Regions from separate parts of the Neobacillus sp. NPDC093127 genome, predicted to be linked through region 2. Evidence: riboswitches for the same ligand, from Rfam matches in the RefSeq annotation. Region 2 holds a riboswitch; the other holds the start of a gene.
The links. A riboswitch is a leader RNA that binds a small molecule or an ion and turns the genes downstream of it on or off. The one in region 2 is predicted to bind preQ1.
Positions count from the first base shown of each region.

Region 1: it holds a riboswitch for preQ1, as region 2 does, so the genes downstream of both, ACIQCO_RS07395 (QueT transporter family protein) here and queF (preQ(1) synthase) in region 2, are expected to answer to the same signal.

Region 1 covers NZ_JBIVOP010000004.1:107,439-114,041, forward strand. The annotation lists gene ACIQCO_RS07375 (sucrose-specific PTS transporter subunit IIBC) at 1-364, opposite strand, end outside; gene ACIQCO_RS07380 (LacI family DNA-binding transcriptional regulator) at 544-1,533, opposite strand; gene ACIQCO_RS07385 (VOC family protein) at 1,636-2,040, opposite strand; gene ACIQCO_RS07390 (VOC family protein) at 2,330-2,701, shown strand; PreQ1 riboswitch class I at 2,807-2,851, shown strand; gene ACIQCO_RS07395 (QueT transporter family protein) at 2,858-3,433, shown strand; gene ACIQCO_RS07400 (copper homeostasis protein CutC) at 3,491-4,183, opposite strand; gene ACIQCO_RS07405 (GNAT family N-acetyltransferase) at 4,197-4,958, opposite strand; gene ACIQCO_RS07410 (DinB family protein) at 5,135-5,659, shown strand; gene ACIQCO_RS07415 (VOC family protein) at 5,919-6,344, shown strand; gene ACIQCO_RS07420 (LysR family transcriptional regulator) at 6,440-6,603, opposite strand, start outside.
Region 2 covers NZ_JBIVOP010000030.1:30,839-37,441, forward strand. The annotation lists gene ACIQCO_RS25840 (ABC transporter ATP-binding protein) at 1-137, shown strand, start outside; gene ACIQCO_RS25845 (FtsX-like permease family protein) at 127-2,070, shown strand; gene ACIQCO_RS25850 (queuosine precursor transporter) at 2,158-2,799, opposite strand; gene queF (preQ(1) synthase) at 2,816-3,316, opposite strand; PreQ1 riboswitch class I at 3,443-3,489, opposite strand; gene glpK (glycerol kinase GlpK) at 3,572-5,062, opposite strand; gene ACIQCO_RS25865 (MIP/aquaporin family protein) at 5,090-5,914, opposite strand; gene ACIQCO_RS25870 (glycerol-3-phosphate responsive antiterminator) at 6,248-6,603, opposite strand, start outside.

The DNA.
Region 1 (6,603 bases), on a different contig from region 2:
CTACTAGAACCGGTATAATCGGCACAAACACATCTCCAAAGGTTCTGATCGCTCTTTGAAATCTGCTGCCGCTTTTTACCGCTTCTTTTTTCTGGTCTGAAGCAGACATTGTATCAAGTCCAAGCTGGGAAATTTCTTCGTAAATTTTATTGACTGTTCCCGTTCCAAAAATAATTTGGTATTGCCCGGAATTAAAGAAGGCTCCCTTTACTTTATTGATTTTCTCTGTTTTCTCTTGATTGATTTTTTCCTTATCGTTAACCATAATCCTAAGACGTGTAGCACAGTGGGCTACAGATTGAATGTTCCCCTGGCCCCCAACAGCCTCGACTACGTCTTCTGCTATCTTGCGATTTTCAGACATTGATCTCACCCCTGTTTTAATATGTGGAATCGATTACACATAGAAGAAAAAAAGATTATCCATAGTTTAGAAATACCCAGAAAAATTACGCATCAATCCCTATGGAATCGATTCCATAAAAAGAAAAAATAATAGTGTAACCGATGGAAATTACTGAATGGAATCGATTACACAATTCATTATATACTGGCTCTTTCTATTAGTCTATAATGAATTTTTTTAATTATCTCGTGGGAATTTTCCCCATTTATCTTTTTAAGAATTAATAATGCTGCTTCCCGTCCTGCCTCTTCGATGGAAAAATCGATCGTTGTTAGGGCTGGCGTGATGTATTTTGATAGTTCAGAAGCTCCCATTCCCGCTAGTGCGATATCATCCGGAATCGTGATTCCCGCCTCCTTCAAATACTGCATTGCACCAATAGCTAAGCGGTCTGTTACCGCTAACACGGCTGTTGGTTTATTTTGCGAAGCATCAAGGATTGCCTTCATACACTCGAAACCGGATTCAACATTAAATATTCCCTTTTTCACCCAGTTGTTTTCTATATATAAGTTATTTTCTTTCATGGCGTCGAGGTATCCGGATTTGCGTAAATATCCTACAGCACGATCCTGTTCATCTACACCAATAAAAGCAATATTGTTATGCCCCTTTTGAACGAGGAAATTTACCATGTCTTTGGTAGCCTGATAATCATCAAAAATGACATTCGCTAAACCGGAGATCGTTTGTCCCACGGTGACAAATGGGATTTTCAAATTATATATTTCTTCAACTAAAGGACGATTGATGTTAGTGGCCGATAGAATAATTCCATCAACATGCCGACTTTTCAGCAGCTTTAAATATTCAATTTCCTTTTCAGGTTCAAGATTTGTATTCGTCAGGAGAATTTGATAGCCTTCCGGTGCAAGAATTTCATCCATTCCTTTTACAAGCCGGCTTGATGTTTCTGTACTAATTTTGGGAAGAACCGCGCCAATGACCTTTGTCTTTTTCGTCCGTAAAGATTTCGCATTTTCGCTCGGGACATAACTAGTTTCCTCTATTACCTTTAAAACTCTTTTTTTTGCCTCCTCGCTTACGTATCCGGAACTATTTAAAACTCTTGAAACAGTTGTCCGGGAAACATTCGCCCTCTCAGCAATCTCCTTAATTGTTACCATGAAATAGTCCTCCTGCACCCCTTGATAGGTCTACAACTATTTTACACAAGTAATTAAAAAATAAAAGGCCTTTTTATTCAGGCAGCCATTCCCTATTCCCCTTTATATTAATTGTCCGTATTTTTCCGGTGCAACGAGTTCCACTTTGATTCGATCGGGGTCTTCGAAATAAACAGCGTAATGAGAATCGCCGCCAGCGTAAGGATGCTTATCTTGATAGAGGATTCCTACTCCCTCCATCTTTAACTTTTCGGTGATTTCATCAACCTGTTCCCTCGATTTCGCATGGAATGCCAGATGGTTTAACCCTACCCTGCAGCGATGGTAAGGGACATCCATAAACCGTTCCTCTGCTTGGACAAAAACGATATAAGTATCCCGATCCTTCCAACTAATACCCGAGTCCCATTTCTGATATCGCTCGTATCCTAATTCTGTTAAAAACCACTCCCAGAATTCAATGGTTTTAGTAAGATTGGAAACATAAATTTCAAGATGGTGGAGCATGTTTTGTTAACCTCCATTTCTTCAGTGTTCAGGCTGAACATAATATTTTTAAAAAAAGGACTGAGCAGCCCTGTCTTCCAATCTCTATTTTTACATATTTGCAGCAATAATAAAGGTGATAACGCATTATTTGAACATTACCGGCAAAATTTCTGAAAATGTTCACGGAAAATAGTTGTCTAGCTTCTCTCTTCACAATAATGCTCCGACGCATGAATCTTTTTTGAAAATAAAGAGTATTTAAATTATAATTTATGAGATTGGATTATTTAGGATGGGAGAGAGTTAGATGACTAAAATTCAAAATATTGGACAAATTGGAGTGCCCGTGAAGGATATTGATAGAGCGACTACCTTTTATAAGGATTTACTGGAACTTCCTCTGCTGTTCAATACTGAAACGCTGGCATTCTTTGAATGTAACGGCCTGCGCCTTCTGCTGAGCCTACCTGAACAGGTGCAATTTGCTCACCCAAGTTCGGTTATCTATTTTCAAGTTGCGGATATTAAGGAAAGCTATCAAGGATTAGTTGAAAAAGGGGTCGTCTTTATCGACGAACCGCACATTGTCGCCAAAATGGGTCAAACAGAAACATGGATGTCGTTCTTCAAAGACACTGAAGACAATACCCATGCACTAATGAGCGAGGTACAAAGTTAGTGCTGCAAGGAAGCCGTTTTGGACGGCTTCCTTTATTCTTTTGAAAAAACTGTCATTGACTCATGCTATTATTAGTATTAATATATTAGTTTGCAAGCATCTTACCTTAACGTGGTTCGAGATCCTCCCACGAAAAAAAACTAAGGAGAAATGAATATGGAGAAAACAACTAACACAGCAGCACAACCAATTGGTGCCAAACCAGGTATTGGTTCTGTTGAAACTGCTGCAGCCGGCAAGGCACACAACAAAGTGCATGGAGTTGTTGTGGGCGGGATTGTCGCCGCATTATACATTGCTGTTTCAGCCTTAATTCAGCCGTTTGGCTTTACCCAAGTCCAGTTCCGTGTCTCGGAAATGTTTAATCATCTGATCGTTTTTAACAAAAAGTACATTTATGGAATCGTTCTTGGTGTATTTTTGACGAATTTATTCTTTTCACCAATGAAGGCATATGACCTGATTTTCGGTGTCGGCCAATCGGTGATTGCCTTGTTGATTGCGATTGTATGCGCCCGCTTTATCAAAGGCATCTGGGCACGAATGGTCGTCAATACACTTGTCTTCACGTTTACAATGTTCTTGATTGCCCTTGAACTTCACCTGGCGTTTGGTTTACCTTTCATGTTTACATGGCTGACAACTGCAGTTGGTGAATTGGTCGTGATGGCCGTCGGCATGCCGATTATGTATGCTATTAACAAACGCGTCCATTTTGAAAAAATGGTTTAACTATCATAAGAGTTGCTGCTAAAGGTGAATAAAGCAGCAGCTCTTTTTTGTTGTAAACTAGTTGACCATTCTTTTTATCTTTTGGATTTCATCCCCATTTATTTGATTGCGAAAATCCCCATTGATTCTTACTGCTGAGCCAAAATGGTATTCCGATGCCTGGAGCTGTTTATGTATATACTCAATATTACTGGAAGAGAGACCTGAACCCGGCATGATGATTGGCTGGTCAGGTGTTTTCTTCGACTCCGTTAACATCCTCTTTAATGGGTCAAGACCTTCCAGTACCTTTGGTTTCCCACCTGAAGTGAGGATACGGTCAACATGATACGGTGCGTGGCAAAGGGACCTATACGCTTCTAAAGCATCCGTTTGATCAATGGCTCGATGAAAGGTTACGGAAAGACCTTGGGCCACTTCTAAAACCATGGCGAGAATATCAAAATCAACTGTATGCTTTTCGGTTAGCCCTCCAAAAACGATTCCAGCAGCACCTAACTCTTGAATTATTTTAATATCTTCTCTAATAGCATCCCATTCACTCTTACGGTATTCAAATGAATAGCTATGTGGCCGAACCATAACCATTACAGGAATTCCCACACTCTTTACAACCTTTTTAATCGTTCCGTAACTTGGTGTCAGACCGCCTTCAGCGATTGCGGAAACTAACTCAAGCCGGTCCGCCCCATTGGCTTCAGCCGTTTTTGCATCTTCTTCATTTAAGACGATAATCTCTACTTTGCTCAATTTTCATCCCTTCTTAATTGGAAAAATATTTGTAATACGTTTCTGTTTGTGTCCGGATAATGCAGCCATTTTTCTTAAATACTCTTTGCATTTTCTTATTCCCGAGATGTGTGCTCCCAATGTAGTAGCTTGCTCCCATTTCTTTTAAGGCCCATAACGATTGGAGATGCAGGGCAGTACTTAAACCTTGCCCTCTTGCTTCAGGTAATAGTCCAAAATAAAACAATCTCCCCTCATCCATTGTACCTGGCTCGAGGTGCGGGATGGAAATTCCAATCGGGTTATGTTGTAAATAATATACGTGGCAGGATTCTTCCCAGTCAGCCCCTAATTCACTTTTAACCGCCATAAGGTGCTGGTCTATTGTTAAGGTTGTTGGTTTATTATCTGAACCTGACGTACACCTTTCCCAGAGAGATTTAAATTTTGATTCTGAAAAGCTTTGATCAGCTAAGGTAGCATAGGTAAACGGTGTTTCCCCTTTATCTAGGTTCGTTAAATCTTTATAAACCTCAACCCTAGAGGAAAAATGTTCAAACCCGTTTCTTAGGAATATTTCCGATAGGCAGTCGAAGTCTTCTGACGTTTTATCCAACGAAACACCAATTCGCTCAAATCCCCACTTGGAACACAGATCAATTACCATGGAGAGCTCTTGCTCAGAAATAAGGCCTGTCGGTTTTTCTTTTTGTTCGATTGTAATGTAGGCAGGAAAGCCATTTAATATTTTAAAGGTTTTACCTACTAAACTCTCTATTAAGAATATTTTGGGCATAACACTCGACCTTTCTCTTTTTAACTCCCTAATAAGGATAATTTTAATAAATATTGAGACAGGAAAACAAATTTAAAGAATGGTAATAGTTAAATTTAATTTTTTGAGTATTGCGAGTATTGTGGTAGGATAAATTTGTTATAGTTATTTCGAATTATTAGAAGGGAGAGAACGGAATGTTACAGCGTCCATTAGAAAATGAATATCCCGAGTATTATGTACCTTATGTAAATCTAGTATCAGATGATGACCTTTTACTGATTTTGAAGGAAAATTTAGCGGAGGTGACTGCTCTTTTTGAAGGAATATCAGAGGATAACGGTCAATTCCGTTATGCCCTAGGAAAATGGAGTATTAAAGAAGTGCTTGGCCATATGGCAGACACTGAAAGAATCATGAGTTACCGCCTGCTGCGAATTGGCCGCGGTGACCAGACACCCTTGGCAGGATTTGACGAGAACGATTTTATTGCGGGGGCTCAGTTCGATCATCTTCCAAATAAAAATATCCTCGAGGACTTTGCAGCAACACGAAATGCCACGATCACGTTAATTCAGAATATGTCGGAAAATGCATGGGCCAGAAAGGGTCTTGCCAACGAAACCGAAATCACCACCCGAGCTATCGCCTACATCATTGCAGGCCATGCCATCCACCACCTGAAAATCATTCATGAAAGATACCTGCCTGCATTTAAATAAACCATTTGATTGCAGTGCAAATGGTGTTAGTCAAATGATGTCATTTATATGGTGTCAGGCACCACTCGTGGACAAATGTCCGCCTGGGGTGGACACCTGCGTTTTTTCGGTTTAGCAAGAATTCAAACTTGCGAACGTTAGTTCTATGTTTTATAATGGAAATATCGGTAATAATGTGTAGTGGGCTGCATTCATTGACAACTTTCTAATGCCTGGCTATCAACCTATCGATACAAAAAACTCAAGGAGCTGATTTTTAATGACGGTACGATTAATTCCCTATTTAGTGATGGACGGAAATGCTAAGGAAGCAATTCATTTTTACAAAGAAGCATTGAATGCTGAGGTTCTTTTTCTTCAATCTTTCGGAGAAATGCCGGAAAACCCGGAATTTCCTCTACCTGCAGAAGCAAAAGACCGTGTGAGTCACGCGACAATAAAAGTGGGTGAAACAGAGTTAATGTTTTCTGATACATTCCCTGGCCAGCCACATCAAAGCGGAACACAAGTCACGATCTGTATTACAACTGACGATGCTGCAATGGCTCATAAGTTTTTTGATGCGTTAAAGGATGGCGGTCAAGTGGGCATGCCACTGCAAGAAACTTTCTTTAGCCCAGCTTACGGCAGTGTAACAGACAAGTTCGGAATAACCTTTCAGATTTTCACGGAAGGCCGACAATAGATTTTTATCAAAACAAAACGGGTCTGTTCGCATCGATTGCGACAGAGCCGTTTTTCTTTTTCTAGACAAGTACCTTCACAAATTGGAATCAAAATCTACAATCTATAGTTTGATATAAAATTTAAAAATTCTTTTTGCTTGGAATGATCATATTTCATTACGGCATAAGTGTTAGCTTCGGGCATTGGGATTGAATGACAATCGACCTCTAGTAATCTTCCTTCTAATAATTCTCTCCTGACCGTTGATGTCGGTAGGA
Region 2 (6,603 bases):
TCAGCAGCAGAGTCATTTTCATCAAAGATGGACAGATTTACACGCAATTAAATAAGGGCGAACAATCCAGACAGACGTTCTTTAAAGACATCATGAAAACGCAAGGTGTATTAGGCGGTGTCCCAAATGAGCGTTAATCAACTCATTTTTCGTAATTTGAAAAAGAATTTAAAAAATTATTATCTCTATGTGTTTGCGCTGATCTTTAGTGTTGCCCTTTATTTCGCCTTTGTCACCCTGCAATATGACCCGGCGATGAATGATACAAAAGACACTATGAAAGGTGCAGCAGCAATTCGGGCAGCATCCGTTTTACTTGTCGCGATTGTTTCGATCTTTCTGTTATATGCCAATAACATCTTTATTAAACGCCGCAGCAAGGAAATTGGACTGTTTCAATTAATCGGAATGACCAAAAGCAGGATCTTCAGCATCCTGACTGCTGAGAATTTTATCCTTTATTTTGGTTCGTTGGTCATTGGAACCTTTATCGGCTTTTCCGTTTCGCGATTAATTTTGATGATTTTGTTTAAAATCACAGGTATAGAAGCGATTGCTTCCCTGCATTTTTCTTCCCAAGCGCTCATTCAAACTGTTGTGGTGTTTTGTGTCATCTACCTGTTTATAATGCTGATGAACTATGTGTTTATTAAAAGACAAAGTATCCTATCATTATTTAGAGTGGTTTCATCAACCGAAGGAAAAGTAAAAAAGATGTCTATTTTCGAAGTCATCATCGGGATTATTGGTGTGGTTTTGATCATTTCAGGCTATTATATTTCGACGAAATTGTTAAGCGGCAATTTTACCACGGTAACTGGACTATTTGGAGCGATGATATTTATTCTCGGATCGGTTATTATCGGCACCTATCTTTTTTATAAAGGATCGGTCAGCTTTATCTTTAATCTCATTCGGAAAAAAAAGGACGGATATTTAACTATTAATCAAGTGCTCTCACTGTCCTCAATTATGTTTCGGATGAAATCAAATGCCTTGTTGTTAACGATTATTACGACCTTATCGGCACTAGCAATTGGTTTGTTATCCTTGAGCTATATCTCCTACTATTCAGCTGAAAAAATGGCTGAGAATCAGGTTGCCGGGGATTTTTCCTTTGTAAAACCTGAAGAAGCTGCGAAATTTAATCAGGTCTTAAAAGCAAATAACATTTCATTTAATGAAAAACAGATTGATGTTATTCAGGTCGATGCGGATCTTAAGGAGATATTAGGAAACCTTAAAGGATTATATGTCGATCCAAAGGCTATGACAATCCCAGTTATTAGCGATAAGGATGTTAAAAATATCGATGTGTCTAAGGGAGAGACTATTTTTACCGGTTATAATGATTTACTGCAGAAATTTATGGGTCTAAAGGATTCTGGTCCGATCGAATTAAAAGGTCAAAATGAAACAGTTCCGCTCCAATACTTGGGCCTAAAAAAGGAATTTGTCATTTCCGGTTATTTTACCAATGGCGGGCAGCCGATTGCCATTGTCGATGAAACGGTATTCGAGCGCTTAAAGAAAGATGTCAATCCAAAGATTCAAAAAGAATCGTCGCTGTTTATCGGATTTACGTTAAAAGATGAAGCCAACCTTGAAAAAGCAAATGATCTTTTTAAAAAGATGAATAGTAGTAACGACAATTCATTTTCTTCTCGTTTGGACATCAGCAATTCGCAGAAAAATGTGTATGGCCTCATCATGTTTATCGTAGGCTTTTTAGGATTAACCTTTCTAATCACATCCGGATGTATTCTTTATTTTAAACAAATGGGTGAGGGGGAAGAGGAGAAACCAAATTATACAATCCTGAGAAAACTCGGATTTACTCGGAGCGACCTGCTAAAAGGGATTCAGGCAAAACAGGTGTTTAATTTCGGGATTCCATTAATCGTTGGCCTTCTCCACAGCTATTTCGCCGTTCAATCAGGCTGGTTTTTATTCGGGACCGAGGTGTGGACACCAATGATTATCGTCATGGTCATCTACACTGGATTGTATTCAATCTTCGGATTACTATCCGTCCTGTATTACAAAAGGGTTATAAATGATGCCCTTTAGTGTGGGTAATCACTAACTATTAGGTGTCAGGCACCATGTGAAAAATTCACACGGTGCCTGACACCCTTATTAATATATTCTACATGCCTATGCTTCTTTTTGTAATGGGTGTACCCGCTCCTGTGATTCCTTTCTACGTATGAAATGGACAAGCAAGTAAACTAGCGGTGTTGTTAGGATCGCTGCAAAGAATTTAAAAATGTATTGCGTCAAGATTAGGCTTCCTAGGACAGCTATTGGCATTGTTCCATAGAAGGCAATAGTTATAAAAATGGTCGTATCAATCAATTGGCTCAGCATGGTCGACGCGTTATTGCGTAACCAAAGCTTTTTTTGTCCATGGGCGCTTTTTAATTTATTGAACACAAACACATCCAAGTTTTGACTCACTGCATAGGAAATTAAACTGGCAATAATCACACGAAAACTTCCATTTAAAATCGTTTCGAATGACGATTGTTCTTTAAATACAGGTGCAGCTGGCAGATGAATCGTAATTGTTATGAAGATAAGCGCAAGGATTTGCATAATCAGCCCGGCCTGAACCGTTCTCCGTGCTTCTTTTTTTCCATAAACCTCAACGATTACATCAATAAGTGGATACGTAAAGATATAAATAATGACAGCGGCTGGCAATATGGCAAAATTTCCAATGCTAAAAAGCTTTACAGCAACAATGTTTGCTAGGATTAACAGTCCTACAAAAATTCCATTCAAGTAAAATATCATTCCTTTATTCCTTCCCTTATCGATTATCAACTTTTTCCGGATAGAGGTCATGGTTCATCAACCGAAAACTTGCCATCTCTTCGTACTTGGTGCCGGGTTTCCCATAGTTGCACCACGGATCAATCGAAATTCCCCCACGTGGTGTGAACTTCCCCCAAACCTCAATATAGCGCGGATCAAGTAATTGAATTAAGTCGTTCATGATGATATTGACACAGTCCTCATGGAAATCACCATGATTTCGAAAACTGAAAAGATATAATTTCAATGACTTGCTCTCGACAATTTTTTGATTCGGAACATACGAAATATACATCGTTGCAAAATCCGGCTGACGGGTCAGCGGGCAAAGGCTGGTAAACTCCGGGCAATTAAATTTTACGAAATAATCACGTTCCGGGTGCAGATTATCGACTGCCTCCAATACCTCCGGTGCATAATCAAATGAATAGGTGGTACCTTGATTCCCTAATAGTGTTAAATCATTTAATCCTTCTGTAGACTTGCGTCCAGACATAAAAAAAACCCCCTAGTAAAATGTGTCCCCACACTTAACCAAGAGAGTTTCTTCTGAACATCCTATGCAAACTTTAGGGATAAAAACAAAAAAGCCATGTCCGATATGGACATGGCAACAAGTCATGTATCCATAGTTTTTTATAGAGGGTATCAGCTATGAACCTCTCCCGTTCAAGTACGGGTATTCTCTTCTTTACTATCATAAAGAACAGCATTTAAAACGTCAACGAAAAAAGACACTTATTAGTGGACACTATTTAAATGCCCTAGCAGCATTCACTGCTTTTTTCCAGCCTGTGTAGAGTGTTTCTCTTTCTTCTTCGGCCATGTCTGGTGTAAATGCTTTGTCCATATTCCATTGTGTGGCAATTTCTTCTTGGCTTTCCCAGTACCCTACGGCTAATCCTGCTAAATATGCAGCTCCTAATGCGGTTGTTTCTTTAATTTCTGGACGTTCTACAGGAACATCTAACACATTGCTTTGGAATTGCATTAAGAAGTTATTGGCAACTGCGCCGCCATCCACACGAAGTGCTTTCAGCGAGATACCGGAATCGGCTTCCATTGAAGTCAACACATCTTTCGTTTGGTAGGCAAGCGATTCTAAGGTTGCGCGGACGAAATGTTCTTTCGTTGTCCCGCGAGTTAAGCCAAAGACCGAACCGCGGACATCACTATCCCAATATGGTGTTCCCAGACCAACAAAGGCAGGAACGACATAAACACCTTCAGTTGATGCTACACTTGCAGCATATTTCTCACTTTCTGCGGCGTTATTAAACATGCGAAGCCCGTCGCGAAGCCATTGGATGGCAGACCCGGCAACAAAGATACTTCCTTCTAAGGCGTATTCTACCTTTCCGTCAATCCCCCAAGCAATCGTTGTTAATAAGCCATTTTCAGATTTCACTGCTTTTTCACCGGTATTCATCAACATAAAGCAGCCAGTTCCATACGTATTTTTCGCCATCCCTTTTTCATAGCACGCCTGCCCAAATAACGCTGCTTGTTGGTCGCCCGCTACCCCTGCAATTGGGACATTGCAGCCAAAGAAATGATAATCAACCGTTTCAGCATAAACCTCGGAAGATTGGCGTACTTCTGGAAGCATGGAGGCAGGGACAGTTAGAATCTCTAATAATTCTTCATCCCACTTAAGGTCGTGAATATTGTACATCAATGTCCTCGAAGCGTTCGAGTAATCCGTTACATGGGCTCTACCGCCTGAAAGCTTCCAAATGAGCCAGGTATCAATCGTTCCGAATAACAATTCTCCACGGTCTGCCTTTTCTCTTGCACCATCTACATTGTCTAAAATCCATTTCACTTTTGTTCCGGAAAAATAAGCATCGATTAACAGCCCTGTTTTATCCCTAAATAATTGGTCATGACCTTGTGCTTTTAATTCTTCACAAATCTCTGCCGTCTGGCGGGATTGCCAGACAATCGCATGATAAACCGGCTGTCCTGTTTCTTTATCCCACACAACGGCTGTTTCCCGTTGGTTGGTAATCCCAATTCCTGCCACTTGTTCTGGCTTTACATTAGCCTCAGCTAAACAAGAAGCAATAACTGCGAGAATGGAACCCCAAATTTCATTGGCATTGTGCTCCACCCAGCCTGGCTTCGGAAAATATTGCTTGAATTCTTGCTGTGCGACGTGAACAATTTCTCCCTTTTTATTAAAAAGAATCGCACGTGAGCTTGTTGTTCCTTGATCTAATGATAAGATATATTTTTCCATCAAAATAATCTCTCCCTTTAATTTAGATTATGCACTAACCTTTTTGACAACAGCCATTTCCTGAGGTTTCTTGCCAATAAAGAATGCTGCCGCAAGAATGATCACAATGGCTCCAATTACAAACCAAAGATTTATATCTGTCTTCCCTAAAAATACAGTCTTATAGAATAAGCCCCCGAGGCTTCCTCCAAGCATTGGTCCTATAACTGGAATCCAAGCATATCCCCAGTTAGAACTTCCTTTTCCCGGAATCGGAAGCAGTGCATGGGCTAATCTTGGCCCAAAGTCACGTGCAGGATTGATCGCATATCCTGTCGTTCCCCCTAAGCTCATCCCGATACTAACAATCAGAAAACCAACGATCAATGGATTTAAACCATCTGTAAATTTATTTGCACCTATTGCTAGAATACCTAAAACAAGAACAAAAGTACCAATCATTTCACTAATTAAGTTTGCCATTGTATATGGAATAGCAGGACCTGTTGCAAATGTACCTAATTTTGCCCCTGGATCATCTGTTGCTTTCCAATGTGGCAGGTAGTGGAAATAAACAACTGTTGCCCCTATCATAGCACCTAAAACTTGGCCGATGATATAGGTTGGAACCTCTTTCCAAGGCAGATCCCCGGTAAATGCCAAGGCAACGGTTAATGCCGGATTAAGATGGGCACCGCTAAATTTACCTACTGAGTATGCAGCAACTGCTACTGCGAGCCCCCAGCCAAAAGTAATAATTACCCATCCACTGCTGTTAGAGAGCGTCTTCTTTAAGTTTACACCCGCGCATACGCCTGCACCTAACGTAATTAGAATTGCCGTACCAATTAATTCACCCCAAAACGCTGTCATAATAAACCTCCTCTTTTTTTAAAAAACTTGTAAACCGTGTGGTGAATAATCGTAAAAAAAGAAAAAGAGACCCATAGAAATTACCCAAAAATAATTGGGTTTTTCCGTGAGTCTCTCAGCTCTTCTTCACATATTATCAACTTAATTACTAGTATAATGGTAACCTGAAAACGCTGTCAATCCAGTTCACAAATTCTCCACATTAATTAATAATGAACGATATTTCGATATTATTTCGAAAAATAAAAAAGACATTCACCAAGAGAATCAGGAAGGAATGTCTTTACGTTAAATACCGTTTTATTTCTTTATATTTTGAGCACATGAAAAATGCTAGACTTCGGTATGTTTCTTCTCCGGATGATAATATTTCCATAATTCTTTATTAGAGGTTGTAATCGTAACCGCTCCCGCTTCATAAGCTTGTTCTACCTCTTCAATGGTATCGATTAAGCCACCGGCAAAAACTTCTCTTTTCGTCCGATTTCGAATATCTTTAATAATCTTTGGCATAATTCCCGGCAGTACTTCAATATAATCCGGCTGTGTCCGTTCAATCAATGCAAAACTCTTTTCGATTGAGCTGGTATCTAATAGAAACAGCCGCTGAATCGATTTTACCCCTTTTTGCCTTGCTTTTAGAATGACACTTCCTTTAGTTGAAATCAGTCCAAATGGCTTATATTCCT